4 regions of the Pseudocitrobacter corydidari genome follow, and region 4 is predicted to be linked to each of the others. Evidence: predicted binding sites of a transcription regulator. Region 4 holds the regulator's gene; each other region holds the start of a gene.
The links. The regulator PurR, encoded in region 4, represses purine synthesis genes. The targets are predictions, from matches to a motif close to CANGCAAACGTTTGCNTG.
Positions count from the first base shown of each region.

Region 1 (7,908 bases), 2.2 Mb from region 4:
GTTCGAACAGTTTCTCGTAGTAATCGCCCTTCACCATCGCTTTGAGGAAACGTTCATTCTGCTTAACTTTTGGTGCAAAGATTTTTAAGATCATTTTCCCGTACTGGGTATCGATCAACAAAACCTTAGTATCCTCAATATTACGGAAGACTTTTATAATTTTAATATTGTAGGATAAAAAATCGTTAAACACATTGATGTATTTTTCACCATCAGATTTTGTGAAAACGACATAATCTTTAATGTGATGTTTAATACTCATAATAAACCAAAAGTTAATAAAATATTCAGCGGATGGAATGTTTTCTCAGCAAATAAGAAACACCAGCAACAAACCCGGAATAATATTTGTGTTGAACGAGCAGATGCTTGTAGCGTTTTTTCAATTCAACAATAGTCTGTGCATCGCGAGGGGGCTGGTCTTTCCACGGTGACACTGCCAGCGCCTGCAAGTAATAACGAACAGATGGATAAACAGCCCATTTATGCCAGGGTTTGGTAACACCGGTATAGTGAATCAGTACCGTTTCATCAAAAATGGTGTCTTTGTATTTTTGATGTGTTCTGTCTTTTAACTCACTTTTTATTGTATAAATAGTATTAAACTTCCTCGGCAGGAATTTTATTTTCCCTTTGAGCAAAATATTTAATACATCCTGATCAGGGTATTTATAGATAATATTGTCATGATTTTCATGCGTCAGCATTGCCAAAATTCGGTGAGTTAGATCGTTTTTCACCCACTCCTGCAAGTTGGCATAAACCACACCGGAGTTAAAATAGTTTCCCTGAAGCTCAGGGTCTCTCAACCGATCGACCACTTTTTTCTGCATCGAGTCGACATCTTTCACGACTGCTGCAATCGTTCCATTAAGGTCGCACGCGGCCAGCTCATCCAGACGCCCTTTGCAAAAGACATCGGCGTCCAGATAGAGCAGTTTATCCAGTTTGTTGCTAAAGAGTTGGAATGCAAATAGCCGGAAGTACATGGCGCGAGACCAGACTTTTGTTCTTGGTAAACAGTCCAGCCGATCGGCATTAATTAAATATAAACTAATTTTTAGTTTGTATTTCTTTGCTAAGGCTTCAATATTCTCCAGGAAAGAGGCGTTGTATTCATCAGCCACAATATGATAATTAATATCAATACTGTTATTAATGACTACTGACGTGATGGATATTCCCACCCAGTCGAGGTAATTCCTGTCTACACCATAAGCAATATTTAATGCATCAATATCAGCACTAGTATGTGGTCTATCATCAAAGACTTTATATTCTGATATTTCAATTACGGGAAGTGAGTTCACAGCATCACCTATATATATTTTATTTTGTGATTTTCTTTTTAAAATAAAGAACGTAACTCAAAATACCTTTAACGAATTGCTTCTGATGCAGCTGATGTTTGGCACAGTATCGGTATTGGGCCGCCGTTTTCGGTGCCAGCAACGCATCATCCTTCCACGGTGAATGATCTTTTGCATTCAGGAAGCAGGCTGAAACCGGATAGTCTCCCCAGAGATGCCACGGTTTCGTGGGGCCGATATAATGGATAAACACCGTTTTATCATTCACCGGCCTGACAACGGATTTCTTCAGTTCATAGTTGAGGCTGTACTGCGTATTAAACTTCGGATCGATAAAGCGCGCTTTACCCACCAGCAGCATGTTCAGGACATCCTGATCAAGGTGCGTTATCTTGCTGGTAACTTCCGGGTCCCGCAGCATTTCAATGGCTTTCTTCGAGATCTCTTCGGCATTCCAGGCTGCGATATTAATGAGCAGGAAACCGGCATTGAAGTAACCTTCCGCCAGGCCTGGTGTATGCAGAGTTTCCGCTCTCTTACCCCACCAGGCGGTGTTCCCTTCCATGACTACAGCCGCGATCTCATTTTCAGTAAACTGCAAATCGATAAGCTCTTTAATACTTCCTTTGCAGCCGATATCCGCATCCAGATATAAGACTTTTTTAGCTTTCCCTGCAAAATAGTCAGCAATAATGAAGCGAAAATAAGTCGCATAGGTCCAATTCCTGGTACTCGGAAGTGATTTCAGAGCATCACAGTTGACCAGATAAATAATTATGCGCGCACCGTATTTCTGTGCAAGTTTCGAGAATTTATTACGAACATCTTCTGTCAAAAAATCAGTGAACACATGAAAAGTTAAACTAGTTCCCTGATTCGCTACAAGGATAGATGCGATTGAAATACCACAACCATAGAGAAAATTCTTATCAATCCCGTAGGATATATTGAAAGTTTCGCTAATATTATCAGATAAATAATTATAATCATTTACTGATAATATAACGTCTTTCTCATTGAAGTAAGTTGTTCTCATTAATTACTCATTCAATTCTGTGGAAATATCATCTATTGGCATAAAAATTATCATCGGAGCAATTCTATAATTTACGTTTCGATAACTTAGAGACAATATATAAAATATAATACTTCAGACCTTCGAAATAGTTCCCTTGAGATACTTCATGCTTTGCTTTCAATCTAATCATACTGTATGAAGGTGATTGATGTCGTTTACATAAAGACCATGGAGAGTTGTTAAAATAGAAATCAAAGCGTTTAGCCTGAAATATCTTATACCATGGTTTACTTGGGGTAACATAATGCATAATCAGAGTGCCATCTATATATTTCTGCTCAACATCTTCGTTAACACTCAACGTTACTTTATTATTATATTTTGCATCGAGGTAAAGCAGTTTGCCATTTAATAGAATATTTAATACATCCTGATCTGCATATCGAAAAACCTTTCCGCTATTAATCATTGTTAGCGCTTGCCCGGTGATATCATTACCCCTCCAGGCTTCAGTATTGATGAGCATAACGCCGGCATTGAAGTAACAGTGAAAGTTAACATTATAACCGAGCTGTTCGACTCTATCTTTCATTTCCTGTGAGTCGGAAATCACCGCGGCGATGACATTACCAAAATCAACATGCATAAGTCCCGATATATCACCATGACAAATCACATCACAATCAAGATAAAGAATCGATTCTATTTCTTTATCGATTACCTCGGGAATTAAAAATCGTAAACATGTTGATAATGGAATACCTAAGACTAATGTATCAGAATTGATATTGAAATTATCATCAATATAATAAACAGTTATTGATACATTACTTGCTTTTAACTTTTTAAAAGAATCTACATCGGAATCAGTAATGCCTGTAGTAATAAGATGAAAATGTAAGTTCGTGTTCTTATTGTTTTCTATAATTGAAAATATAGCTACACCGGCAGGCATTGCAAAGTTATGGTCAAAACATAGAGCGATATGCAATGTCTTGTCCATTTCACTGTCATTGCTAAATAGTGGTTCCTGATGAGAGACAAAGTTATTTCGATAGGCTGCAGTATTAATTTCTTGGTTCATCATTAATTTCTTGAATGGCTATCTTTAAAGTGATTTTCTTATTGTCCGCTCACGAATATATTCAGCTTTTTTCTCAGCGTGACTGATCAGATCTTTTTCCTGGATAAGAATCTCCCGCAGCGGCTTAGCAAAATAAACCTTCATAAAGCGGAAGATATCGCGCTGCGTCAAACCGATATTCATCGAAGAAAAATAGAGTCCAATCAGGTCTTTATCACGCCAGCGCAGCGGCACATGGCTGCGCATTTGTGCGCGATGCAGGTCGATAACCGAAATCTTCAGGTTCTCTTCGTGGCCATCAAACGGCAGGTGCAGCAGGAAGTGGCAGATGTAGCAATCGCGGTGATTAATCCCCGCCAGGTGCATCTTTCTCACCATTGTCGCGACACGGTTGATGATCATCCGTTTTACGCGCGGCTGCGGCGGGTTGTTAACCCAGTCCGCACAGTAATCTTCCAGACTGATGGTCGGGGTCAGATCTTCGGTGATGATAAACGACACTTTGCGCACCGGGTTCAGGCCTTTTTCGCCATAACCCACGCCGCACATGGTGTCCACGCCAACATCGCGCAATTTATGAATCGCGTTCCACTCTCGGTCTGCGCCGAGCACCGGCATACGCAGCGAAAGCAGGTTTTTCACCACTTCTTTCATCGCGGTACCACGGTGCCACTTCAGGAAGTAGCTTTTCCCGGCCAGTTCAAAACGCAGCGTACGGCGCGTTTCCAGCTCTCTGAAAACTTCCCCCTGCAGTTTTTTTACCTCTTCAAACGGATCTTTTCCGCGCCAGAGGGTCGCAAGCGGTTCTTTCAACTCAACCATGAACATCACCAATTATGATATCAGCCGCCTTCTCAGGCAGGCTGTAGAGATCCTGCGTATCCGCGTAATGGCGAGCATTTTCAGCCCACGCCTGACGGAGTTGCGGATTCGTCAATGCATTGCGTAGCGCATCATTAAGCGCCGACTGTTTCCAGGGCTCGCCCAGCACTTCGCCGCAGTTTGCCGCCGCGATGTAGTGCGCGTAGCCGCAAACTTCGCTCACCAGCACCGGCAGGCCGCCGGTAATCGCTTCGAGCAGCACAATCCCGGCCGCTTCCTGATAGGCCGGATGCAGTAAAACATCGGCGGCGGCCATCAGTTCAGAGACGTCGTTACGCCCCGAGAAAAAGTGGACGTTCTCACGTACGCCGCGCTTCGTGGCCAGCGCTTCAAATCGCCCCGGCTTATCCTGACCCACAACATACAGCGTGGTTTTGCAGCGAAGGGCGTCCGGTAACGCCGCCAGCGCTTCAATCGAGCGATCTACACCTTTTCGGCTGAAATCGGAACCGACCTGAAGCAACAGGAACTCGTGTTCACCAATACCGTTTTTCGCGCGATAAACCGCGCGGGCGTCGGGAATTTGTTGACTATATTTACGATCCGGATAAATCCCCGGCGGCAGAATATGGAAGCGCTCAGGTTCGGTTTGATAATGCTTCTGGAAATCGGCGATTTGCTTATTCGTCAGCATCAATAATTGCGTTGCTTTGCCTTTCTCAAACGTGGCGCGTTCGAACGCCGCATAGTGACGATAGCGGGCGGTCAGGCGATAGAAAAAGCCTTTCTCCTGCGCCACTTTCTCGGCATAACAAACGTCGGCGGCGTAATACACATCCAGACCCGGCATTTTATTGAAACCGATGATACGCTCCGCCGGATGCGCTTTCAGATGCGCCTGCACCCACGCGTAATACTCAGCGTTGCGCCCGTGGTTGGTCCGCGATTTCACCGGCACGGTGATCAGTTCAAACTCAGCCGGACAGTCGCCCTGCCAGGATTGCGTATAAACGCGCACGTGATGACCGCGCGCCGCCACGGTTTGGGCAATGCGTAAAAAATCGCGCTGCAGGCCACCGAACGGAAAATATTTATAGAGACAGAAGGCGACAATCATAGCGCCTCTCCCGACGGCAACATTTTCTCCGTTGCCGCAATCACATCAGCGGCAGGTATAACGGACATATACTTTTTATTGCGATCGAGCTGCGAGCGCGGTGGCATCGCCTGATAATTCCCAGCCCAGAACTGAATAATGTCTTCGGTCCACGGACGCCAGAAAACATGGTCGGTCGCGCCAAACAGACAAATCACCGGCGTTTTTACCGCGGCTGCAATGTGACCGGGTGCCGAATCGACGCCAATAAACAGTACGGCATGGTCGATTAACGCGCCCAGTTCGGGAAAGCGCGTTTTACCCGCAAGGCCCGTCACCGGGCGAGATTTACACTGCATAGCGATATCTTCGACACAGGCGAGGTCTTCCACGCCGGGCCCGGAGGTCAGCACAACCTGATAACCACGCTGCTGGAGCGAATCGATGACCTGTGCGAATTTGTCGTTATCCCAGCATTTGAACGGCTGGCGCGCGGTCGGCTGAATCACAACGTAGTTGTCACCCACTCCGAAAGCATCCAGCTGTTGTCGCATACGCTCCCAATGTTCCGGCGCGTAGGGCATGGATGTTTCCAGACAGGTTTGGGTTAACCCCAGCGGCGCCAGCGCAGAAAGGTTGCGCAGCACGCAGTGTTCGCCCTGAAACGGCGCTAGATGGGTAAAGCTTTTTTTCCAGAATGCCGACTGGCGATGGGCGAAATCCTGGGAGATTTTGACTTTAGCATTCAGCAAACGCACCAGCACCGCAATCATCCATTGATCGGTCAGATTGACAATCAGGTCATACTGATTCGCCCGCAGGGTTTTCACCAATCCGTAAAAATTCGCTATTTTCGCGGTTGCCGCTGTGCCTTTATTGCTGATGCCATATAACGCATTGATTTCCGGATTTTCCGAAATAATGGGGATCGTATCCTGATACAGCAGCATATCGATTTTCGCATCAGGGTAATTACGTTTCAGCGTGCTGATAACTGGCGTAGTCAGCAACATATCCCCATGGAAACGCATTTTAATAACCAGAATTCGGGTGAACTTTTTTTCCACAAGCGGCTCTTTATGATGATATACACGTCATCCTTCAAGCTGCCTCTGCGTTGGCTGCACTCGTTCACCCCAGTCACGTACTTATGTACGCTCCTGGGATTAATGAGAGACATCCCTGTCTCTCACCAAAGGCCAGCCTTTGGCTGGTCAAATTCGTTCCTGACGAATTTGTCACTCCTTTGCCGCCTTGATGCAACTTGAATGATTTTGCGTATAATAACCAGTCGGAATTGAAAAAAAGGCACGCTACCGCCCCAGGCTCACAGTTACCTGAATACTGACGTCGTGCTCTAATTGCGGCTTAGTGTATCACTTATTCCTAAGCAAACCGAATTGAATATTTTTTAACCTCAATTAAGTTTATTCTCTGTTAAAACAATGAGTAATAGAATTACGTAAGGCATTGTGTTTAGGCGTAAGGCCTTAGGCGCACGCTTAGACAACATCAATTAATCATATAAAAAAGCAAATATAGTTTAACGTTTAATGGCGCAAAGCCATTTTTCCCGCTAAATCAGCTCAAATCGGCAAAAATGATGGTAAAGGTTGGGCTAAATACTTAGAATCCTCAGCACATTCCTAAGCCAGCTGCGTATTATGCTTCAATTGCTCTACACATCACTCCTCTACCTTATTCAGCCTTTGATCTGGATACGGCTTTGGGTGCGTGGACGTAAAGCGCCGGCATACCGCAAACGTTGGGGCGAGCGCTACGGTTTTTATCGTAAGCCGCTGACGCCGGGCGGCATTATGCTGCACTCGGTTTCCGTCGGCGAAACGCTGGCCGCCATTCCGCTGGTGCGCGCACTGCGCCATCGCTATCCCGACCTGCCGATTACCGTGACCACCATGACGCCAACCGGCTCTGAGCGCGTCCTTTCCGCCTTCGGCAGCGACGTACAGCACGTTTATCTTCCTTACGATCTCCCGGATGCCATCAGCCGTTTTCTCGATAAAGTCGACCCCAAGCTGGTGCTGATTATGGAGACCGAGCTGTGGCCGAACCTGATTGCCGCGCTACATAAACGTAAAATCCCGCTGGTGATTGCCAACGCACGCCTGTCTGCGCGCTCTGCGGCGGGTTATGCCAAACTCGGCAAGTTTGTGCAGACGCTGCTGCGCCGTATAACGCTCATTGCCGCGCAAAACGAAGAAGACGGCGAACGGTTTATCGCGCTGGGTGCGAAACGCAATCAGCTCTCGGTTACCGGTAGCCTGAAGTTTGATATCTCCGTGACGCCACAGCTGGCGACGAAAGCCATTACCCTGCGCCGCCAGTGGGCGCCGCATCGTCCGGTATGGATTGCCACCAGTACGCACGAAGGCGAAGAGAGCATCATGCTGGAAGCGCATCAGCAACTGCTGAAAACCTTCCCCGACCTGCTGTTGATTCTGGTCCCGCGCCATCCGGAACGTTTCCCGGACACCATCAATCTGGTGCGCCAGGCAGGTTTAAGCTTTATCACTCGCTCCTCTGGCGAAGTTCCTTCGGCGGGCACCCAGGTTGTGGT
Region 1 covers NZ_CP087880.1:3,991,286-3,999,193, reverse strand. The annotation lists gene rfaY (lipopolysaccharide core heptose(II) kinase RfaY) at 1-262, opposite strand, end outside; gene G163CM_RS18545 (glycosyltransferase family 8 protein) at 288-1,310, opposite strand; gene waaO (lipopolysaccharide 3-alpha-galactosyltransferase) at 1,330-2,346, opposite strand; gene G163CM_RS18535 (glycosyltransferase family 8 protein) at 2,411-3,415, opposite strand; gene rfaP (lipopolysaccharide core heptose(I) kinase RfaP) at 3,437-4,234, opposite strand; gene G163CM_RS18525 (glycosyltransferase family 4 protein) at 4,227-5,351, opposite strand; gene rfaQ (lipopolysaccharide core heptosyltransferase RfaQ) at 5,348-6,397, opposite strand; gene waaA (lipid IV(A) 3-deoxy-D-manno-octulosonic acid transferase) at 6,995-7,908, shown strand, end outside.
Region 1: the regulator PurR is predicted to act here: its motif matches at 6,653-6,670, upstream of rfaQ (lipopolysaccharide core heptosyltransferase RfaQ).

Region 2 (7,908 bases), 1.4 Mb from region 4:
GGCAAAGTCCAGGCCGCCATTGATGCGCTCGGTTACGTTCACAACGTCGCTGCCGCCAACCTTCGCGCGAATACCTCCAACCTTATTGGCCTGATCCTGCCTGATTTTAGCGACAGTTTTTCCATTAAGGTGATGGCAAGTATCGTGCAGGAGCTGGAAAAACAGGGGTTTATGGTTTTTCTCGGCCAACCGCTCAACAGCCATGATCATTTAGAACGCTGCCTGCTGTCGTTTAAACAGCAGGGCGTAGCGGGCGTTATCTACCTCGCATCTGACGCCTTCAGCCCGCATATTCCGGATAAAATTCGCCACTGTCCGCTGCCCTTTGTGGTGGTTTCCCAGTCGCCGCTTGATGAGCAGTGCAATCTGGTGATGCGCGATAACCGTCAGGCCGCCGTTTTTGCCGCACGTTATCTGATTGAGCGTGGGCATCGCAGCATTGCCTACATTGGCGGGCGCGAAGACGATTTAATTCGCCAGCAGCGGCTGGCAGGTTTTCGCAGCGTGCTAACGCAATATGGGCTGGTGAATCGCGAAGAAGCGACGCCATGCTGTAGCGAAGATACCCACGCAGCCAGCCTCGTCACACGTCAGTTGCTGGAGAAAAACAACACCATCACCGCCCTGCTGTGCCACTCGCCTGCTGCGATGATTGGCAGCATAAACGGCATTCACCAGATTGGGCGCACGGTTGGGAAAGATGTATTTTTGACTCAGCAGGTCGCGCTGATTGGCTTTGAAGATATGCTCAATGTGAATCTCACCTCCCCCTCTTTTACCTATGTCTCGTCGTCAAGCGAAGAGACCGGGCGGCAGGCGGCGGGCTTAATGCTGCGTAAGCTCAAAGAACCAGAACTGCAAATGCAGAAGATTACGCTTTCCGGTCAATTAATTACCCGCGAATCGGCATAATTTCAGAATTGTGAGCGGGCCTTACTGCGCCCGTTTGCTGTTATATTCTCCTGATTTCTCCGGGAATGTTTCGCCATGCCAACCGTTATCACACACGCCGCCGTACCGCTGTGCCTGGGCTTAGGCCTTGGCAGCAGAGTCATCCCGCCCCGTTTGCTGTTTACTGGCGTTGTGCTCGCCATGCTCCCCGACGCTGACGTGCTGGCATTTAAGTTTGGCGTGGCGTACGGCAATGCTTTTGGTCATCGCGGGTTTACTCATTCTCTGCTTTTCGCGTTCGTGGTTCCGCTATTATGCGTGCTGATTGGCCGACGGTGGTTCCGGGCCGGGTTGGTTCGCTGCTGGCTCTTTCTGACCGTATCGTTGTTATCACACACTCTGCTGGATTCAGTGACAACGGGCGGTAAAGGTGTTGGCTGGCTGTGGCCGTGGTTGGATGAACGCTTCTTTGCGCCGTGGCAGGTAATAAAAGTCGCGCCGTTTGCGCTATCGAGTTACACCACGCCGTACGGGCATCAGGTGATTTTTTCGGAGTTGTTGTGGGTGTGGCTGCCGGGCGTGGTGTTGATGGGAATCTTGTGGTGGCAAAGGCGCTAAAAAAGCCGGGTGGCGGCTTCGCCTTACCCGGCCTACGGTATCGCCCTGTCTGAAGGCCGGATAAGACGCAAAGCGTCGCCATCCGGCACAACCACAGTTATTTACGACGCCAGGTTGTCCCTTGCGGACCATCTTCCAGCACGATCCCCATCTCATTCAGACGGTCACGCGCCGCATCCGCCGCGGCCCAGTCTTTCGCTTTACGCGCATCGAGACGCTGCTGAATCAGGGCTTCGATTTCCGCGACTTCACCGTCGTCAACCTGCGCACCACTTTGCAGGAACGCTTCTGGATCTTGTTCCAGCAGGCCGAGAACAGCCGCGAGCGTACGCAGACAAGTAGCCGCCGCATTCGCTTCTTCGCTGTTGCCAGCCTGTTTGGCGTTGTTCACTTCTTTCGCCAAATCAAACAGCACGGCATAAGCCACCGGGGTGTTGAAATCGTCATCCATCGCTTCTTTAAAGCGGTCGACATACTGCGCGCTGCGAACGAATTCAACATCCGTTGCCGAGGTGCCGCGCAGCGCCGTATAGAGACGCTCCAGCGCGGAACGCGCCTGTTTCAGGTTGTCTTCGCTGTAGTTCAGCTGGCTGCGATAGTGGCCGGACATTAAGAAGTAACGCACGGTTTCTGCGTCGTAATACTTCAGCACGTCACGCACGGTAAAGAAGTTGCCGAGCGATTTTGACATCTTCTCGCGGTCAACCATCACCATCCCGGAGTGCATCCAGTAGTTAACGTATTCGCCGTCGTGCGCACAGGTAGACTGCGCGATTTCGTTTTCATGGTGCGGGAACATCAGGTCAGAACCGCCGCCGTGGATATCAAAATGATGCCCCAGCTGTTTGCAGTTCATCGCGGAACATTCAATGTGCCAGCCCGGACGGCCTTCGCCCCACGGCGACGGCCAGCTCGGTTCACCCGCTTTCGACATTTTCCACAGCACGAAGTCCATCGGGTTACGTTTCACTTCCGCGACTTCGACGCGCGCGCCGGCCTGCAACTGCTCCAGATCCTGACGCGACAGTTTGCCGTAGTTCGGATCGGTCGGCACGGAGAACATCACGTCGCCGCTTTCTGCGACATATGCGTGACCGCGTTCAATCAGACGTTCAGTAATCTCGATGATTTCATGAATATGGTGCGTCGCGCGCGGTTCGGCATCCGGGCGCAGAATGTTCAGCGCATCGAAATCTTTATGCATTTCGACAATCATGCGATCGACTAACTGCACAAAACTTTCGCCGTTTTCATTGGCGCGTTTGATGATTTTATCGTCGATATCGGTGATGTTGCGGACGTATTTCAGCTTGTAGCCAAGAAAACGCAGGTAACGGGCTACCACATCAAAGGAAACAAAGGTACGTCCATGACCGATATGACAGAAATCGTAAACGGTAATTCCACACACGTACATGCCGACTTCACCGGCGTGAATAGGCTTAAATTCCTCTTTTTGGCGGGTCATTGTATTGAAGATTTTTAGCATCGATAATTCCATGTTGACGTGTGTGATCTGGGCTTGCGCCTGAAACGGCGTATTCTACCTTTAATTCAACTCTGAAGCAGCACACATTGCAAGGTGATCGAACCTCGCGGTTATGCTATAACAGGCGCCTATATACGACTCGCACGCGAGTTAACGCACCACTATAACGGAACAGGATGCAGAAATGGTTACTTTCCACACTAATCACGGCGATATCGTAATCAAAACTTTTGATGACAAAGCGCCGGAAACAGTTAAAAACTTCCTGGACTACTGCCGCGAAGGTTTCTACAACAACACGATTTTCCACCGTGTAATCAACGGCTTTATGATTCAGGGCGGCGGTTTCGAGCCGGGCATGAATCAGAAAGCGACCAAAGAGGCTATCAAAAACGAAGCCAACAATGGTCTGAAAAACACCCGTGGCACGCTGGCAATGGCGCGTACTCAGGCTCCGCACTCCGCAACCGCGCAGTTCTTCATCAACGTGGCTGACAACGACTTCCTGAACTTCTCCGGCGAAAGCCTGCAGGGTTGGGGCTACTGCGTATTCGCAGAAGTCGTCGAAGGTATGGACGTGGTTGATAAAATCAAAGCTGTCGCCACCGGCCGCAGCGGTATGCACCAGGACGTTCCGAAAGAAGACGTTGTAATCGAAAGCGTGACCGTCAGCGAGTAATCGTGGCGACACTCTTTATTGCAGATTTGCACCTGCAAACAGAAGAACCGGCGATCACCGCCGGTTTTCTGCGTTTTTTAGCCGGTGAAGCGCGTCGCGCCGATGCGCTCTATATTCTCGGCGATCTCTTCGAAGCCTGGATTGGCGACGACGACCCGAACCCTCTGCACCAGCAAATTGCCCACGCTATCAAAGCGCTGGTCGATTCCGGCGTTCCCTGCTATTTCATTCACGGTAACCGTGATTTCCTGCTCGGCAAACGCTTTGCCCGGGAAAGCGGCATGACGCTGCTGCCAGAGGAACAACGCCTTGAGCTGTACGGTCGCCCGCTGTTGATTCTGCACGGCGACACGCTTTGCATTGATGACGCAGGCTATCAGGCGTTTCGCGCCAAAGTACATACGCCGTGGATCCAGAAAGTCTTCCTGGCGCTGCCGCTGTTTATCCGCCAGAAAATTGCCGCCCGCATGCGCGCCGACAGCAAAGCCGCCAACAGTCATAAATCGATGGAGATTATGGATGTGAACCCGCAGGCCGTTGTGGATGTGATGGAAAAGTACCACGTGCAGTGGCTGATTCACGGGCACACGCATCGCCCCGATGTGCATACATTGACCGCTAACGGCGAACCCGCGTATCGCGTAGTACTGGGTGCGTGGCATACGGAAGGGTCAATGGTGAAAGTGACAGCTGAGGATGTTGAATTACTGCGTTTTCCTTTTTGAACGGCGTAAAAGTATTCCGCTTGTTTATCTTGTGTTAGATCGCGCCAGATGCTGGCAATAATAAATCCCCATCAACATTTCATTATCACCATTCGCCTCACGCATTAATAATATCGCAAACATTAATTAAGAAAATATATTCTGAATAATATCGGGACCATTTGTGCGATTGGAAAGAGCGATGCTATAGATTTATCATTGGATGGTGGTACCATTTAGTTTTTATATTTAACTCATAGAAAAAAATACTACCACAAGAGATCATCATGAATAAAAGATATCTTAGGCAATCGATAATCATTATCGGCCTACTCTTCACGCTTACAGGATGCGAACCTTCAGAATCATCTGAAGAAAAAGCAGCAATAACACAATTCCATACACAACTGACTGCCGCCCAATACCATGATATTTACATTAACTCCTCTTCATCTTTTAAAGATGCAACATCAGAAAAAGATTTAACGACATTCCTGGAACAAGCTAAATCCCACTTAGGCAGTTATAACGACGACAGCACAGGATTTTATAAAAAAAGTACTACTGTAAAAACGAATGGGCCTTCTATTACTCGCCTGTATTACCATTCTTCATTTGCCAAATATGCGTCAGTAGAGGAAGTATTCAGTTTTGAAGAAACAGATGATGGTATAACATTAGCAGGGTACCACTATGAGGCATCAACTGACAAACCATTGGAATTAGCAGAAGAAAAAATTGTAATCGCACAGTTCAGAACACAATTAGCTGCTTCGCAGTATCATGAAATATATACTGCCACTTCATCTACATTTAAAGATAAGATATCAGAAGAGGATTTAACGAAAGTGCTAGAAAAATCCAAATCTGATTTAGGTAGTTACAATAGCGAAAGCGCAAAAATTTATAAAAGACGCGTATTATTTTCGACTAAACCAAGTATACCATCACTTAACAGACTAAATTATCGTTCTTCATTTAGTCGATATCCTTCAGTAGAAGAAGAGTTCACTTTTGAAGAAACCGAGAATGGTGTAAAACTCGCGGGTTATGGCTATACGGCCTTACCCCAATGACACGCTGAATCATCTAACCAGCCGGGTATTGAGCTTATGCCCGGCTTAGAGAGTGTGTGTTGAGCCACGCAACGCAATCGTTTTCCTCCCCTCTTTTCCATGCTATTCTCTGTGGCCTACAACGTCGTGTGCAGCACACCCACAGGAGTTTTAAGACGTATGTCTTCCCGCAATAATCCGGCACGTATCGCTATCGTGATGGGGTCCAAAAGCGACTGGGCTACCATGCAGTTTGCTACCGAAGTTCTTGATATCCTCAATGTTCCTCATCATGTCGAAGTGGTTTCCGCCCACCGCACGCCCGATAAGCTGTTCAGCTTCGCCGAAACCGCGGAAGAGAACGGTTATCAGGTGATCATTGCAGGCGCAGGCGGCGCGGCGCATCTGCCAGGCATGATTGCGGCGAAAACCTTAGTGCCGGTGCTGGGTGTGCCAGTACAAAGCGCCGCCCTGAGCGGCGTCGATAGTCTCTATTCCATCGTGCAAATGCCGCGCGGAATTCCGGTCGGGACGCTGGCGATTGGTAAAGCCGGTGCCGCTAACGCCGCCCTGCTGGCTGCGCAAATTCTTGCTCAGCACGATGCTGAACTGCATCAACGCCTGGCGGAATGGCGTCGTGCGCAAACCGATGAAGTGCTGGAAAACCCGGATCCGCGGGGTGACGCATGAAGCAGGTTTGCGTATTAGGCAACGGTCAACTGGGGCGTATGCTGCGCCAGGCTGGCGAGCCGCTGGGTATCGCCGTGTGGCCCGTTGGCCTGGAAGCTTCGCCGGAAGCGGTGCCGTTCCAGCAAAGCGTGATCACCGCTGAAATCGAACGCTGGCCAGAAACCGCGCTAACCCGCGAGCTGGCGCTGCATCCGGCATTCGTTAACCGCGACGTATTCCCGATTATTGCCGATCGTCTGACGCAAAAGCAGCTGTTCGACAAACTCAGCCTGCCAACCGCGCCATGGCAACTACTGGCCGAACAAAACCAGTGGCCCGCCGTGTTTGAACGTCTGGGGGAGCTTGCGATCGTGAAGCGTCGCACCGGCGGTTACGATGGTCGTGGGCAGTGGCGTTTGCGCGCAGATGAAACCGCACAATTGCCGCAAGAGTGTTACGGCGAATGTATTGTGGAGCAGGGTATTAATTTCTCCGGTGAAGTCTCACTGGTTGGCGCGCGAGCTCACGACGGCAGCACCGTGTTCTATCCGCTGACTCACAACCTGCATCAGGATGGTATTCTGCGCATAAGCGTGGCGTTCCCGCAGGCGAACGCACAGCAGCAGGATCAGGCCGAAAGCATGCTGTCAGCGATTATGCACGAGCTGAACTATGTTGGCGTGATGGCGATGGAGTGCTTCGTTACTCCTGCCGGGTTGCTGATTAACGAGCTGGCTCCTCGCGTACACAACAGCGGGCACTGGACGCAAAACGGTGCCTCCATCAGCCAGTTTGAGCTGCATCTGCGTGCCATTACCGATTTACCGCTGCCACCGCCGGTGGTTAACAGCCCGTCTGTGATGGTAAACCTGATTGGTAGCGACCTGAATTACGACTGGCTGAAGCTGCCGCTGGTGCATCTGCACTGGTACGATAAAGAGGTTCGCCCAGGCCGTAAAGTGGGTCACCTCAACCTGAACGACAGCGATACCGGGCGTTTAAGCGCAACGCTTGAAGCGCTTACCCCGCTGCTGCCGCCAGAATACGCCAGCGGAATTAGCTGGGCACAGTCAAAACTGGTTTAAGCCTAACGTGCCGGGGAACGATCCTCCCCTTCCCCGGCTCCCGTCACAAGCGTAGAATCCCGTCCGAGTTTCCCTCCCGATTTTTACAGAAGGATTTGCCCATGAATAATGGGACGGATTACCGGGCCATTTTGACCGCCGGTACCCCCATCATTGACGTTCGCGCTCCCGTCGAGTTTCAGCAAGGCTCGTTGCCTGCGGCAATCAACCTGCCGTTGATGAACGATGACGAACGCGCCGCGGTCGGTACCTGCTATAAGCGTCAGGGCCCCGATGCGGCATTGGCGCTGGGCCATCAGCTAGTATCCGGCGAGACGCGCCAGCAGCGCATTGATGCGTGGCGGGCAGCCTGTGCCCGTTTTCCACACGGCTATCTTTGCTGCGCGCGCGGTGGCCAACGATCGCACATCGTGCAGGCGTGGCTAAAAGAGAGCGGCATCGATTATCCGCTGATTGTCGGTGGCTACAAGATGCTGCGCCAGGCGGCGATTCAGGCAACCGAAGCGCTGGTTCAGCATCCCATTATTTTGATTGGCGGCTGTACCGGAAACGGTAAAACGCCGCTGGTACGTCATCAACCTTTTGGTATCGACCTGGAAGGGCTTGCCCATCATCGTGGTTCTTCATTTGGCCGCACGCTGGACGCGCAACATCAGCAAGCCACCTTTGAAAACCATCTGGCCAGCGCGCTGCTTCAGCGCAGTCACGGGCAGGAAAA
Region 2 covers NZ_CP087880.1:2,496,318-2,504,225, forward strand. The annotation lists gene G163CM_RS11595 (substrate-binding domain-containing protein) at 1-912, shown strand, start outside; gene G163CM_RS11600 (metal-dependent hydrolase) at 988-1,509, shown strand; gene cysS (cysteine--tRNA ligase) at 1,607-2,998, opposite strand; gene ppiB (peptidylprolyl isomerase B) at 3,183-3,677, shown strand; gene lpxH (UDP-2,3-diacylglucosamine diphosphatase) at 3,680-4,402, shown strand; gene G163CM_RS11620 (DUF4019 domain-containing protein) at 4,669-5,457, shown strand; gene purE (5-(carboxyamino)imidazole ribonucleotide mutase) at 5,617-6,126, shown strand; gene purK (5-(carboxyamino)imidazole ribonucleotide synthase) at 6,123-7,190, shown strand; gene mnmH (tRNA 2-selenouridine(34) synthase MnmH) at 7,292-7,908, shown strand, end outside.
Region 2: the regulator PurR is predicted to act here: its motif matches at 5,528-5,545, upstream of purE (5-(carboxyamino)imidazole ribonucleotide mutase).

Region 3 (7,908 bases), 2.4 Mb from region 4:
TCCCCAGATCGCGATCCTGAACCAGCAGACCGCCGTTAACGCGTTTGAAATCAAGACCCGGAACGCGCTCGCCCCACTGACCGCAGGTCAGAACGCGAACGTTCTGCTTAGCGGCGGTGATTTTCAGGGCTTCTTCGCTGGCGGACGGCGCAATGATTACTTCAACAAACTGACGAGAAATGATGGCCTGCGCGGTTTCCGCATCCAGCTCGCGGTTAAAGGCAATAATGCCGCCGAATGCGGAGGTTGGGTCGGTTTTGTACGCGCGATCGTAAGCATCAAGAATGGAATTGCCGATAGCCACGCCGCAAGGGTTGGCGTGCTTCACAATCACACATGCCGGCTCGGCGAACTCTTTCACGCACTCCAGCGCCGCATCGGTATCGGCGATGTTGTTATAAGAGAGGGCCTTACCCTGAACCTGGGTTGCGGTGGCAACGGACGCTTCTTTCACATTCTCTTCTATATAGAAGGCAGCCTGCTGGTGGCTGTTCTCGCCGTAGCGCATATCCTGCTTCTTAATGAAGTTCAGGTTCAGCGTACGCGGGAAGCGACCGGCGGCTTCTTTGCTTTCACCGTGGTAAGCCGGAACCATGGTGCCGAAGTAGTTGGCAATCATGCTGTCGTAGGCGGCGGTGTGTTCGAAGGCTTTGATGGCGAGGTCGAAACGGGTTGCAAGCGTCAGCGATCCTTCGTTGGCATCCATCTCTTTAATAATGGCGTCGTAGTCGCTGCTCTTCACCACGATTGCGACATCTTTATGGTTCTTGGCGGCGGAGCGCACCATGGTTGGGCCGCCGATATCGATGTTTTCAACCGCATCTTCCAGCGAGCAGCCTTCACGGGCCACGGTCTGGGCGAACGGATACAGGTTAACAACCACCATATCGATAGGCTGGATGTGGTGCTGCTCCATAATGGCATCGTCCTGGCCGCGACGGCCCAGAATGCCACCATGTACTTTCGGATGCAGGGTCTTCACGCGTCCATCCATCATCTCCGGGAAACCGGTGTAATCGGAAACTTCGGTTACCGGCAGACCTTTTTCTGCTAACAGACGGGCAGTGCCCCCTGTAGACAGCAGCTCCACACCGCGTGCGGAAAGTGCCTGGGCGAATTCGACGATACCGGCTTTGTCAGAAACACTGAGCAGAGCGCGGCGGACTGGACGACGTTGTTGCATGGTAAATCCCCTGGATTTGACTATTACAGAGAGCGTTAGCTGAATTTTTCGCGAAAAACTCAGCTAACGCCCCTTACGGGGCATCCTTGTTTTGCGGTGGCATTGTAACGAAAACGTTTGCGCAACGCTCGCGAATTTTTCTTTTTCATTCGAGCTATCCGGATTATTCGCTCACGATACCCTTTATAGAGAGAAAAGATCTGCCAGGTTGTGGATAACTCTGTGGTTAAGTTGGTATAAAATGGGGTTTTGCTGTGGATTTCAGCAGTCGGTAAAATTACCGCATATTTAGGGTTGCAGCCTCACGAGAACTCCCTATAATGCGCTCCCACTGACACGGCAACAGCCGCTTCGGTTGAAGAGAAAAATCCTGAAAATCAGGGTTGACTCTGAAAGAGGAAAGCGTAATATACGCCACCTCGCGACAGTTCGCTAAAGCGCGTCGCAACTGCTCTTTAACAATTTATCAGACAATCTGTGTGGGCACTCAATGATACGGATTCTTAACGTCGCAAGACGATAAATGAATACCAAGTCTCTGAGTGAACACGTAATTCATTACGAAGTTTAATTCACGAGCATCAAACTTAAATTGAAGAGTTTGATCATGGCTCAGATTGAACGCTGGCGGCAGGCCTAACACATGCAAGTCGAACGGTAACAGGAAGCAGCTTGCTGCTTTGCTGACGAGTGGCGGACGGGTGAGTAATGTCTGGGAAACTGCCTGATGGAGGGGGATAACTACTGGAAACGGTAGCTAATACCGCATAACGTCGCAAGACCAAAGAGGGGGACCTTCGGGCCTCTTGCCATCGGATGTGCCCAGATGGGATTAGCTAGTAGGTGGGGTAACGGCTCACCTAGGCGACGATCCCTAGCTGGTCTGAGAGGATGACCAGCCACACTGGAACTGAGACACGGTCCAGACTCCTACGGGAGGCAGCAGTGGGGAATATTGCACAATGGGCGCAAGCCTGATGCAGCCATGCCGCGTGTATGAAGAAGGCCTTCGGGTTGTAAAGTACTTTCAGCGAGGAGGAAGGTGTTGTGGTTAATAACCACAGCAATTGACGTTACTCGCAGAAGAAGCACCGGCTAACTCCGTGCCAGCAGCCGCGGTAATACGGAGGGTGCAAGCGTTAATCGGAATTACTGGGCGTAAAGCGCACGCAGGCGGTTTGTTAAGTCAGATGTGAAATCCCCGGGCTCAACCTGGGAACTGCATTTGAAACTGGCAAGCTTGAGTCTCGTAGAGGGGGGTAGAATTCCAGGTGTAGCGGTGAAATGCGTAGAGATCTGGAGGAATACCGGTGGCGAAGGCGGCCCCCTGGACGAAGACTGACGCTCAGGTGCGAAAGCGTGGGGAGCAAACAGGATTAGATACCCTGGTAGTCCACGCTGTAAACGATGTCGACTTGGAGGTTGTGCCCTTGAGGCGTGGCTTCCGGAGCTAACGCGTTAAGTCGACCGCCTGGGGAGTACGGCCGCAAGGTTAAAACTCAAATGAATTGACGGGGGCCCGCACAAGCGGTGGAGCATGTGGTTTAATTCGATGCAACGCGAAGAACCTTACCTACTCTTGACATCCACGGAACTTAGCAGAGATGCTTTGGTGCCTTCGGGAACCGTGAGACAGGTGCTGCATGGCTGTCGTCAGCTCGTGTTGTGAAATGTTGGGTTAAGTCCCGCAACGAGCGCAACCCTTATCCTTTGTTGCCAGCGGTTAGGCCGGGAACTCAAAGGAGACTGCCAGTGATAAACTGGAGGAAGGTGGGGATGACGTCAAGTCATCATGGCCCTTACGAGTAGGGCTACACACGTGCTACAATGGCATATACAAAGAGAAGCGACCTCGCGAGAGCAAGCGGACCTCATAAAGTATGTCGTAGTCCGGATTGGAGTCTGCAACTCGACTCCATGAAGTCGGAATCGCTAGTAATCGTAGATCAGAATGCTACGGTGAATACGTTCCCGGGCCTTGTACACACCGCCCGTCACACCATGGGAGTGGGTTGCAAAAGAAGTAGGTAGCTTAACCTTCGGGAGGGCGCTTACCACTTTGTGATTCATGACTGGGGTGAAGTCGTAACAAGGTAACCGTAGGGGAACCTGCGGTTGGATCACCTCCTTACCTTAAAGAACCGTTCCTTGAAGTGTCCACACAGATTGTCTGATGAAAAGTAAATAGCAAGGCGTCTTGCGATTGAGACTTCAGTGTCCCCTTCGTCTAGAGGCCCAGGACACCGCCCTTTCACGGCGGTAACAGGGGTTCGAATCCCCTAGGGGACGCCACTTGCTGGTATGTGTGAGTGAAAGTCGCCGACCGTCATATCTCAAAACTCATCTTCGGGTGACGTTTGAGATATTTGCTCTTTAAAAATCTGGATCAAGCTGAAAATTGAAACGACACACTATTTAAGTGTGTTCGAGTCTCTCAAATTTTCGCAACACGATGGTGTTTTACGAAACATCTTCGGGTTGTGAGGTTAAGCGACTAAGCGTACACGGTGGATGCCCTGGCAGTCAGAGGCGATGAAGGACGTGCTAATCTGCGATAAGCGTCGGTAAGGTGATATGAACCGTTATAACCGGCGATTTCCGAATGGGGAAACCCAGTGTGATTCGTCACACTATCATTACGTGAATACATAGCGTAATGAAGCGAACCGGGGGAACTGAAACATCTAAGTACCCCGAGGAAAAGAAATCAACCGAGATTCCCCCAGTAGCGGCGAGCGAACGGGGAGCAGCCCAGAGTCTGAATCAGCATGTGTGTTAGTGGAAGCGTCTGGAAAGTCGCACGATACAGGGTGAAAGTCCCGTACACCAAAATGCACATGTTGTGAACTCGAAGAGTAGGGCGGGACACGTGGTATCCTGTCTGAATATGGGGGGACCATCCTCCAAGGCTAAATACTCCTGACTGACCGATAGTGAACCAGTACCGTGAGGGAAAGGCGAAAAGAACCCCGGCGAGGGGAGTGAAAAAGAACCTGAAACCGTGTACGTACAAGCAGTGGGAGCCTACTTGTTAGGTGACTGCGTACCTTTTGTATAATGGGTCAGCGACTTATATTCTGTAGCAAGGTTAACCGAATAGGGGAGCCGAAGGGAAACCGAGTCTTAACTGGGCGTTAAGTTGCAGGGTATAGACCCGAAACCCGGTGATCTAGCCATGGGCAGGTTGAAGGTTGGGTAACACTAACTGGAGGACCGAACCGACTAATGTTGAAAAATTAGCGGATGACTTGTGGCTGGGGGTGAAAGGCCAATCAAACCGGGAGATAGCTGGTTCTCCCCGAAAGCTATTTAGGTAGCGCCTCGTGAATTCATCTTCGGGGGTAGAGCACTGTTTCGGCTAGGGGGTCATCCCGACTTACCAACCCGATGCAAACTACGAATACCGAAGAATGTTATCACGGGAGACACACGGCGGGTGCTAACGTCCGTCGTGAAGAGGGAAACAACCCAGACCGCCAGCTAAGGTCCCAAAGTCACAGTTAAGTGGGAAACGATGTGGGAAGGCTCAGACAGCCAGGATGTTGGCTTAGAAGCAGCCATCATTTAAAGAAAGCGTAATAGCTCACTGGTCGAGTCGGCCTGCGCGGAAGATGTAACGGGGCTAAACTGTGCACCGAAGCTGCGGCAGCGACACTATGTGTTGTTGGGTAGGGGAGCGTTCTGTAAGCCGTTGAAGGTGTGTCGTGAGGCATGCTGGAGGTATCAGAAGTGCGAATGCTGACATAAGTAACGATAAAGCGGGTGAAAAGCCCGCTCGCCGGAAGACCAAGGGTTCCTGTCCAACGTTAATCGGGGCAGGGTGAGTCGACCCCTAAGGCGAGGCCGAAAGGCGTAGTCGATGGGAAACAGGTTAATATTCCTGTACTTGGTGTTACTGCGAAGGGGGGACGGAGAAGGCTATGTTGGCCGGGCGACGGTTGTCCCGGTTTAAGCGTGTAGGTGGGAAGTTTAGGTAAATCCGGACTTCTGTTAACACTGAGACGTGATGACGAGGCACTACGGTGCTGAAGTAACAAATGCCCTGCTTCCAGGAAAAGCCTCTAAGCTATAGGTAACATTGAATCGTACCCCAAACCGACACAGGTGGTCAGGTAGAGAATACCAAGGCGCTTGAGAGAACTCGGGTGAAGGAACTAGGCAAAATGGTGCCGTAACTTCGGGAGAAGGCACGCTGATATGTAGGTGAAGTGATTTACTCATGGAGCTGAAATCAGTCGAAGATACCAGCTGGCTGCAACTGTTTATTAAAAACACAGCACTGTGCAAACACGAAAGTGGACGTATACGGTGTGACGCCTGCCCGGTGCCGGAAGGTTAATTGATGGGGTTAGCGGCAACGCGAAGCTCTTGATCGAAGCCCCGGTAAACGGCGGCCGTAACTATAACGGTCCTAAGGTAGCGAAATTCCTTGTCGGGTAAGTTCCGACCTGCACGAATGGCGTAATGATGGCCAGGCTGTCTCCACCCGAGACTCAGTGAAATTGAACTCGCTGTGAAGATGCAGTGTACCCGCGGCAAGACGGAAAGACCCCGTGAACCTTTACTATAGCTTGACACTGAACATTGAGCCTTGATGTGTAGGATAGGTGGGAGGCTTTGAAGTGTGGACGCCAGTCTGCATGGAGCCAACCTTGAAATACCACCCTTTAATGTTTGATGTTCTAACGTAGACCCGTGATCCGGGTTGCGGACAGTGTCTGGTGGGTAGTTTGACTGGGGCGGTCTCCTCCCAAAGAGTAACGGAGGAGCACGAAGGTTAGCTAATCCTGGTCGGACATCAGGAGGTTAGTGCAATGGCATAAGCTAGCTTGACTGCGAGCGTGACGGCGCGAGCAGGTGCGAAAGCAGGTCATAGTGATCCGGTGGTTCTGAATGGAAGGGCCATCGCTCAACGGATAAAAGGTACTCCGGGGATAACAGGCTGATACCGCCCAAGAGTTCATATCGACGGCGGTGTTTGGCACCTCGATGTCGGCTCATCACATCCTGGGGCTGAAGTAGGTCCCAAGGGTATGGCTGTTCGCCATTTAAAGTGGTACGCGAGCTGGGTTTAGAACGTCGTGAGACAGTTCGGTCCCTATCTGCCGTGGGCGCTGGAGAATTGAGGGGGGCTGCTCCTAGTACGAGAGGACCGGAGTGGACGCATCACTGGTGTTCGGGTTGTCATGCCAATGGCATTGCCCGGTAGCTACATGCGGAAGAGATAAGTGCTGAAAGCATCTAAGCACGAAACTTGCCCCGAGATGAGTTCTCCCTGACTCCCTGAGAGTCCTGAAGGAACGTTGAAGACTACGACGTTGATAGGCTGGGTGTGTAAGTGCAGCGATGCATTGAGCTAACCAGTACTAATGAACCGTGAGGCTTAACCTTACAACGCCGAAGATGTTTTGGCGAAGAGACATCGATAAGTAAGCTTGATGACAGATTAAATTAACCGGCGATAAGCGGGTTAATAAACAGAATTTGCCTGGCGGCACTAGCGCGGTGGTCCCACCTGACCCCATGCCGAACTCAGAAGTGAAACGCCGTAGCGCCGATGGTAGTGTGGGGCCTCCCCATGCGAGAGTAGGGAACTGCCAGGCATCAAATAAAACGAAAGGCTCAGTCGAAAGACTGGGCCTTTTGTTTTATCTGTTGTTTGTCGGTGAACGCTCTCCCGAGTAGGACAAATCCGCCGGGAGCGGATTTGAACGTTGCGAAGCAACGGCCCGAAGGGTGGCGGGCAGGACGCCCGCCATAAACTGCCAGGCATCAAATAAAGCAGAAGGCCATCCGAAAGGATGGCCTTTTTGCGCTGGAGCGAAAAAACAATGCCGGATGGCGGCTGCGCCTTATCCGGCCTACGGGTACGATGCACATTGTAGGCCCGGTAAGCGCAAGCGCCACCGGGCAACACAGCGCGCACTACCCCTTCAAATACGCCAGGTTCAACAACGGATACGGCTTCCCGAGATCGTCCACCTCGCTGCGTCCTGTCACCCTAAACCCCATCCTCTTATAAAACCCAACCGCCTGCTCGTTCTGCTCATTCACATTGGTCGTTAACGCTGGTGCCTGAGAAAGCGCATGTTCAACCAACAAACGGCCAACTCCCATCCCACGCACATCAGGATCCACAAACAATGCATCCATATGCTGCCCGCTCAACAACATAAAACCCACCGGCTCATCCTGCGCATTGGCTGCAACCCATAACGGTGCCTCCGGTAAAAATGAGCGTACCAGCGTCTCCAGCTCAGCCCGATACTCAGCAGACAAAAAATGGTGCGTGGCATCAACAGAACGGCACCAGACAGCAACCAGTTTTTCCCCTTCATCGTGCCGTGAACGGCGAATACTAATAACCATAGATACTCCTTTTATTAATTCTTATATTCTACGGTAATGTTGTCGGTGAAACTTTCTCACCTTTCACATGCAGACTCGACATTTCACCTATTCCTGGTTATTGTCAGCTATCTGGATGTCTAAACGTTTATACGTATGTTGTGAGGTAACAAGGTTATGCCGATTCGGGTACAGGACGAGCTACCAGCCGTCAATTTCTTGCGTGATGAAAATGTGTTTGTTATGACCGCATCACGCGCAACAGGTCAGGAAATCCGTCCGCTTAAGGTCCTGATTCTTAACCTGATGCCGAAGAAAATCGAAACGGAAAACCAGTTCCTGCGTCTTCTCTCTAACTCGCCGTTGCAGGTGGATAT
Region 3 covers NZ_CP087880.1:3,562,971-3,570,878, reverse strand. The annotation lists gene purH (bifunctional phosphoribosylaminoimidazolecarboxamide formyltransferase/IMP cyclohydrolase) at 1-1,183, opposite strand, end outside; rRNA gene G163CM_RS16580 (16S ribosomal RNA) at 1,773-3,314, shown strand; tRNA gene G163CM_RS16575 (tRNA-Glu) at 3,400-3,475, shown strand; rRNA gene G163CM_RS16570 (23S ribosomal RNA) at 3,668-6,574, shown strand; rRNA gene rrf (5S ribosomal RNA) at 6,671-6,786, shown strand; gene G163CM_RS16560 (acetyltransferase) at 7,109-7,552, opposite strand; gene metA (homoserine O-acetyltransferase MetA) at 7,709-7,908, shown strand, end outside.
Region 3: the regulator PurR is predicted to act here: its motif matches at 1,290-1,307, upstream of purH (bifunctional phosphoribosylaminoimidazolecarboxamide formyltransferase/IMP cyclohydrolase).

Region 4 (7,908 bases):
CAATACCTGCGGGCGTACCAGCACCGACAGTTCACGTTTCACGTCCGGTTTCTCGCCCGCCCCGCCTTTCGGCAGGGATAACCACAGGCCGATAATGGCAATCACGCCAAGCCCAGCCGTCGCCAGGAACGACATGCGCCAGCCGATGGTCTCTCCAAGCCACGTGGCCGCCGGAACGCCGCCGATATTGGCGATGGTTAACCCCATAAACATGGTTGCTACCGCGCTGGCTTGTTTATGTTTTGGCACCACGCTTGCGGCAACCACCGACCCCAGGCCAAAGAACGCGCCGTGGTTGAGGCTGGTTATAATGCGCGACAGCATCAGCGTGGTGTAATCCGGGGCGATAGCAGAAAGGACGTTACCCAGGGTAAAAATCGCCATCAGGAAAATTAAGGCATTGCGGCGTGCGCGGTGTGAGAGCAGCAGCGTCATCAGCGGCGCGCCAACCATGACACCTACAGCGTAGGCGCTGATCAACATACCTGCGGCAGGAATCGAGACATCAACCCCTTTGGCAATAACGGGTAATAGCCCCATCGGCGAAAATTCGGTGGTACCGATCCCGAATGCGCCTACGGCTAACGCCAGTAAGGGATAATTCACTTTCATGCTTTGACTCCGGTTTGCCGCAAACGCAGAGCGGCGTGACAACAGATTGCAAAAGCATGACATCAATCACAAAAAAACAGAAGTGAACAAATTAGCAAAATATTTTTGCTGAATTGATAACAATCGAAGAGAGGGAGAGCCGTCTCTCCCTTTAGGATGGGTTAATGCAGGACGGCGGTCAGCGCGGCCGCGACGATCAGCGCCAGCGTAATAACCGTTGTGGTAATTGACATCTTCAGTTCGGTACTCATCAATTTTTCTCCTTATTATCCCCACACCAAAAGTGAGCTATGTCATTTTTGCACACTTATTCGCAAAAATCTTCCCGGATTTCACGCAATAACCGATTTTGCGCTTCCACTTTTGGCAAAGATAAGACAAAATTCGACGCTTATTAAAAAGTGTATCGGCCATTGACCCCCTCCTGTCGTCCTGTGTCGTTTTCCCGGCGAACCGCAATTCATAACATTGCGCCAGGGTGAGTGAAGGCAAACGTTTTCGTATTGAATCGATCAGGGGCAGGCCCGGGTCTGGAGTGAGATGGAATGGCAACTATTAAAGATGTAGCGAAGCGCGCAAACGTTTCCACTACAACTGTATCACATGTGATTAACAAGACGCGTTTTGTCGCCGAAGAGACGCGTGAAGCGGTATGGGCGGCAATCAAAGAATTGCACTACTCTCCCAGCGCCGTGGCCCGTAGCCTGAAGGTCAATCACACCAAGTCCATTGGTTTGTTGGCGACCAGCAGTGAAGCTGCCTACTTTGCAGAAATTATTGAAGCCGTTGAGAAGAACTGCTTCCAGAAAGGCTATACCCTGATCCTCGGTAATGCGTGGAACAACCTTGAAAAACAGCGCGCGTATCTCTCCATGATGGCGCAGAAACGCGTGGACGGCCTGCTGGTGATGTGTTCCGAATACCCGGAACCGCTGCTGCAAATGCTGGAAGAGTACCGCCATATTCCGATGGTGGTTATGGACTGGGGCGAAGCGAAAGCTGACTTTACCGACTCGGTTATCGATAACGCCTTCGAAGGCGGCTACATGGCTGGTCGCTATCTGGTAGAACGTGGGCATCGCGAAATTGGCGTGATCCCAGGTCCGCTGGAGCGCAACACCGGTGCAGGTCGTCTGGCTGGCTTTATGAAAGCCATGGACGAGATGATGATCAAGGTGCCGGAAAACTGGATCGTGCAGGGCGATTTCGAACCGGAATCCGGCTATCGTGCGATGCAGCAAATTCTGTCCCAGAATCCGCGCCCTACCGCTATCTTCTGCGGTGGCGATATCATGGCGATGGGTGCGTTGTGCGCCGCAGACGAAATGGGACTGCGCGTGCCGCAGGATATCTCCCTGATTGGTTATGACAACGTGCGCAACTCACGTTTCTTCACCCCGGCGCTGACCACTATCCACCAGCCGAAGGATTCCCTCGGAGAAACCGCCTTCAATATGCTGATGGACCGAATTGTCAGCAAACGCGAAGAGTCGCAGTCCATCGAGGTGCACCCGCGCCTGATTGAACGCCGCTCCGTGGCCGACGGCCCGTTCCGCGACTATCGCCGTTAATCGCCACAGCGAACGCTCAATTCGGGCGTTCGCAGCCATTCGCTGTTCAGCGTTTCACTGTCTCCCAGATACTCTAATAACCAGCTTAGCGCCGGTGAACTGTCGTTTTGCTGCCAGGTCAGGCAACAGGCCGCATCGGGAAACGGGTTTTCCAGCTCCAGGGCAACCCATTCGCCTTTATCTATCTTCGGTCGCGCAAAATGCTCTGGCACCATGCCAACGCATAATCCTGCGGATAAGCAGGTTTCTGACGATTCCCAGTCGGGCACCACGACCCTTTTCTGATTATCCAGCAACCAGGTGGTACGTTTCGGTAACGACCGTGACGTATCTTCGCGCACCAGCGACGGCCAGTTGCGCAACACGTCATCACTCAGCGGCCCTGTCATCTGTGCTAGCGGATGCGTGCTGGCCACCACGCACTGCCAGCTCAGCATACCCATGTCGCGGAACGCATATCGCCCCCCAACAGGGATGGCGCGCGTCGCGCCAATCGCTAACTCCACTCGCCCATCGGCCAGGGCATCCCACACGCCGTTAAATACCTCCTGATACGCCAGCAGCTCTACGTCACTGAAGTGGCGATAAAAATCGACAATCATTTGTCGGGTGCGCTCTGGTTTTACAATATTGTCCACCGCGATAGCCAACTGCCCTCTCCAGCCATTGGCAATTTGCTGACACTGCTGACGGGTGATCTGCATTTTTTTGATAACAGACCGCCCCTCCTTTAAAAACCACGCCCCGGCAGGGGTTAATTCCACATCCCGGTGGCGCCGTTCGAACAGCGGAACCGCCAGCCACTCTTCCAGTTGTCGCACCGTATAGCTGATTGCAGAAGGCACCCGGTGCAGCTCATTTGCCGCGCCGCTAAAGCTTCCGTTACGCGCGACGGCATCCACAACTTCCAGTGAATATTCAGACCACATTTTCTGCTCACAAAATTTTTGAAACCAATACGCAAATATTAGCGTTTCACAAGCCAGATTTCACTCTCTACACTCTCAGCCTCCTCCAAAACAAGAAAAGGCGTTTTTATGCAACCTGGGAAAGGATTTTTAGTCTGGCTGGCGGGCCTGAGTGTGTTAGGTTTTCTCGCCACCGATATGTATCTTCCGGCCTTCGCCGCGATTCAAAGCGATCTGCAAACGCCAGCGGCTGCCGTAAGCGCAAGCCTGAGTTTGTTTCTCGCCGGGTTTGCCGTGGCGCAGCTGCTGTGGGGACCTCTCTCAGACCGCTATGGCCGCAAGCCTGTTTTGCTGATTGGCCTGACGATTTTTGCCCTTGGTTGTCTGGGAATGCTGTGGGTTCGCGATGCCACCACCCTGCTGATCCTGCGCTTTGTGCAGGCGGTCGGCGTCTGTGCAGCCGCGGTAACCTGGCAGGCGATGGTGACCGATTACTACCCGGCCCAGCGCACTAACCGTATTTTTGCGACGATTATGCCGCTTGTCGGGCTTTCTCCGGCGCTGGCCCCGCTGCTGGGAAGCTGGATCCTGCATCATTTTGAATGGCAGGCCATCTTTGCCACCCTCTTTGCCATCACGCTGATTTTGATGATCCCGGCGCTGCGCCTGAAACCCGCGCACAAAAAGGTTGCCGTCACTGGCGATAAACTGACCTTTATGAAGCTGTTACGCAGCCAGGACTATCGCGGCAACGTACTCATCTACGCCGCCTGCTCCGCCAGCTTCTTCGCCTGGCTGACCGGCTCGCCGTTTATTCTTAATGCGATGGGCTACAGCCCAACTGTGATTGGTCTGAGCTATGTGCCACAAACCATTGCCTTCCTCGTGGGTGGTTACGGCTGCCGCGCGGCGCTGCAAAAATGGGATGGTGCAAAACTGCTGCCATGGCTGCTGTTGATTTACGCCGTCAGCGTCCTGGCCACCTGGGGCGTCGGCCTCACCGCACATGTGTCGCTCACCGCGCTGCTGATTCCATTCTGCGTGATGGCAATGGCTAACGGCGCGATTTACCCGATCGTCGTGGCGCGCGCGCTGCGTCCGTTCCCTCAGGCAACAGGCCGCGCGGCAGCATTACAGAATACGCTGCAATTAGGTCTTTGCTTCCTCGCAAGCCTGGTGGTTTCTTCACTGATTGCCGCCCCGCTGCTGGCCACCACCAGCGTAATGGTCGCCACCGTCGTTCTCGCCGGAATAGGCTATAAGATGCAGGCTGGCGCAGCAGAGAATTCAGCGGAAGAAACTTCTCGCGCCTAACATCATGAATATCAATGTTATTAACTCGTAGTTAGTTTGCTAAGATTTTTGATTGAATCAGTAGATTTTGCGTCCTATACTGAATCGGTATCACATAATTACGATAGTTATTACTTGTTAACGGGAGCAGGACGCCTCCCGGTTCCCCAGGGATGGTCTTTTCGGCAAGGGTTATCTCCCTTCCTCTGTGCTACGTCGGATAGCAGGCTCACGGAAGTTCCGTGAGATTTCTCACAAACTCTAAAAAGCGTCTACGCTGTTTTAAGGTTCTGATCACCGGGTCGGGATGGAGAAGCTATGAGCTCATCGTGTATAGAAGAAGTTAGGGTACCGAATGATGACTGGTACCGCATCACCAACGAATTGTTAAGCCGGGCAGGCATCGAAATTAACGGTAACGCCCCCTCAGACTTGCAGATCAAAAATCCCCAATTTTTTAAACGTGTATTGCAGGAAGGTTCTCTGGGGTTAGGCGAAAGCTATATGGACGGCTGGTGGGAATGCGAGCGTCTGGATATTTTCTTCCAGAAAGTCCTGCGAGCCGGGCTGGAAAATCAACTGCCCCGCCACCTGAAAGATACGCTGCGCATCGCGGCGGCCCGTCTGTTTAATCTGCAAAGTAAAAAACGTGCCTGGATGGTGGGTAAAGAGCATTACGATCTTGGCAACGATCTCTTCAGCCGCATGCTGGATCCCTTTATGCAGTACTCTTGCGGGTACTGGAAAGACGCCCAGACTCTGGAAGAGGCCCAGCAGGCGAAGCTCAATCTGATTTGTCAGAAACTGAAACTTGAGCCCGGCATGCGCGTGCTGGACATCGGCTGCGGCTGGGGTGGTCTGGCGCAGTTTATGGCCGAGCACTATGGCGTGAGCGTGGTCGGCGTGACCATTTCCGCTGAACAGCAGAAAATGGCGCAACAGCGCTGTGAAGGGCTGGACGTCACGATTCTGCTTCAGGACTACCGCGACCTGCACGATAAGTTTGACCGCATCGTTTCCGTCGGCATGTTTGAACACGTTGGGCCGAAAAACTACGCCACCTATTTCTCAGTGGTCGACAGGAACCTGAAACCTGACGGTTTATTCCTGCTGCACACTATCGGTTCAAAGCGAACAGACCTTAACGTCGATCCGTGGATCAACAAATACATCTTCCCGAACGGCTGCCTCCCCTCCGTGCGCCACATTGCGGATGCCAGCGAGCCGCACTTTGTGATGGAAGACTGGCACAACTTTGGCGCAGATTACGACACCACGCTGATGGCCTGGCATGAGCGTTTTCTGGAAAGCTGGCCGGAAATCGCGGACAACTATTCGGAACGTTTCAAACGGATGTTCACGTATTATCTGAACGCCTGCGCGGGGGCATTTCGCGCACGTGACATTCAACTCTGGCAGGTGGTGTTCTCGCGTGGCGTGGAGCACGGTTTACGCGTCGCACGCTAGTTAATCTCCCCCGGCATACACCGGGGGATTTTTTTTAGGCTTCCGGCTGCGCGGCTGCGATGGCTGCGGCTTCTTTCGCCGCCAGTACGCGTTCGACCGTATCAACAACCGCCTGCGTCTGCGGGTCAATTTCGATATTGATTTTATCGCCCAGACGCTTCGCGCCAAGCGTGGTGCGTTGCAGCGTTTCCGGGATCAGATGCACGCAGAAGCGCGTTGGCGTCACTTCACCGACCGTCAGGCTGATGCCATCAATACCGATAAAGCCTTTATACAGGATGTACTTCATCAGTGACGGGTCCTGGATTTTAAACCAGATCTGCTTGTTGTTTTCGGAGGTGACGATTTTCGCCACTTCAGCGGTGGTCATAATATGGCCCGACATCAAATGCCCGCCAATTTCGTCGCTGAATTTAGCCGCGCGCTCAACGTTAACCACATCACCCACGTTCACATCACCCAGATTAGTAATGCGTAGCGTCTCTTTCATCAGATCGAAGCTAATCTGATTACCATTAATTTCGGTCACGGTCAGGCAGCAGCCGTTGTGCGCTACCGATGCGCCCGTTTCCAGGCCATCCAGCATGTAGTCCGGCAGCTCTACAACGTGCGTGCGGAAATTTGGTTTTTCATCGATGGACACGATTTTTGCCGTGCCCTGCACAATACCAGTAAACATGCACTTAACTCCTGTCGATAATTACTCCGGCGGGGCTTACGGCCACACCGTATTTTCTGATACGAACAATAACAGTTGCCCAAACAGGTTGCCAGCCTCGGCGTAAAGACGTCGATTTTTAGACTGGCTTAATGGCAAATCCCCGCTACAATAGCTGGCAATCCTCTTTATTATCTTCTTGCTGCCTGTTCAGGCGGCTTTTCTGTCTCTCAAATAACAAAAAATATAGGTGTTAACGTGCAGAAGTATTTTAGCGAAGCGCGTCAGTTATTGGCTCTGGCTATCCCCGTTATTCTTGCGCAGGTTGCCCAAACGGCAATGGGGTTTGTGGATACCGTGATGGCGGGTGGTTACAGCGCGACCGATATGGCCGCCGTGGCTATCGGGACCTCCATCTGGTTACCGGCCATTTTATTTGGTCACGGTCTGCTGCTGGCGCTGACGCCAGTCATAGCTCAGCTCAATGGTTCGGGCCGACGCGAGCGCATTGCGGCGCAGGTTAGTCAGGGATTCTGGCTGGCGGGCCTGGTGTCCGTGTTAATTATGGTTGTTCTGTGGAACGCGGGCTATATCATCCGCTCAATGCATAATATCGACCCGGCGTTGGCCGATAAAGCTGTCGGCTATTTACGCGCACTGCTGTGGGGCGCGCCGGGCTATCTGTGCTTCCAGGTTGCGCGTAACCAGTGCGAAGGGCTGGCGAAAACCAAACCGGGCATGGTGATGGGGTTTATTGGTTTACTGGTTAACATTCCGGTGAACTATATCTTTATCTACGGTCATTTCGGCATGCCGGAACTGGGCGGCGTGGGCTGCGGCGTAGCTACTGCTTCGGTCTATTGGGTGATGTTTATTAGCATGCTCTACTATGTTAAGCATGCCGGCTCGATGCGCGATATCCGCAATACCGAAGGCTTTGTTAAACCTGATGTCGCGGTACTTAAACGTCTCTCTTCACTCGGGTTGCCGATTGCGCTGGCGCTGTTTTTCGAAGTCACCCTGTTTGCCGTAGTGGCACTGTTGGTATCGCCGTTGGGTATCGTCGACGTCGCAGGACACCAGATCGCGCTGAACTTTAGCTCGCTGATGTTCGTTCTGCCGATGTCGCTGGCGGCGGCTGTCACTATTCGCGTGGGATTCCGTTTGGGCCAGGGCTCAACGCTGGATGCGCAAACATCGGCATGGACCGGGCTGGGCGTTGGCGTTTGTATGGCGGTACTGACGGCCATTTTTACCGTGTCGCTGCGCGAGCACATCGCCCTGCTGTATAACGATAACCCTGAAGTGGTGACGCTCGCGGCACAGTTGATGTTGCTGGCGGCGCTGTACCAGATTTCTGACTCCATTCAGGTGATCGGCAGCGGTATTTTGCGTGGTT
Region 4 covers NZ_CP087880.1:1,135,754-1,143,661, reverse strand. The annotation lists gene G163CM_RS05310 (MFS transporter) at 1-675, opposite strand, end outside; gene cydH (cytochrome bd-I oxidase subunit CydH) at 774-863, opposite strand; gene purR (HTH-type transcriptional repressor PurR) at 1,158-2,183, shown strand; gene punR (DNA-binding transcriptional activator PunR) at 2,180-3,112, opposite strand; gene punC (purine nucleoside transporter PunC) at 3,221-4,405, shown strand; gene cfa (cyclopropane fatty acyl phospholipid synthase) at 4,703-5,851, shown strand; gene G163CM_RS05280 (riboflavin synthase) at 5,886-6,530, opposite strand; gene mdtK (MdtK family multidrug efflux MATE transporter) at 6,768-7,908, shown strand, end outside.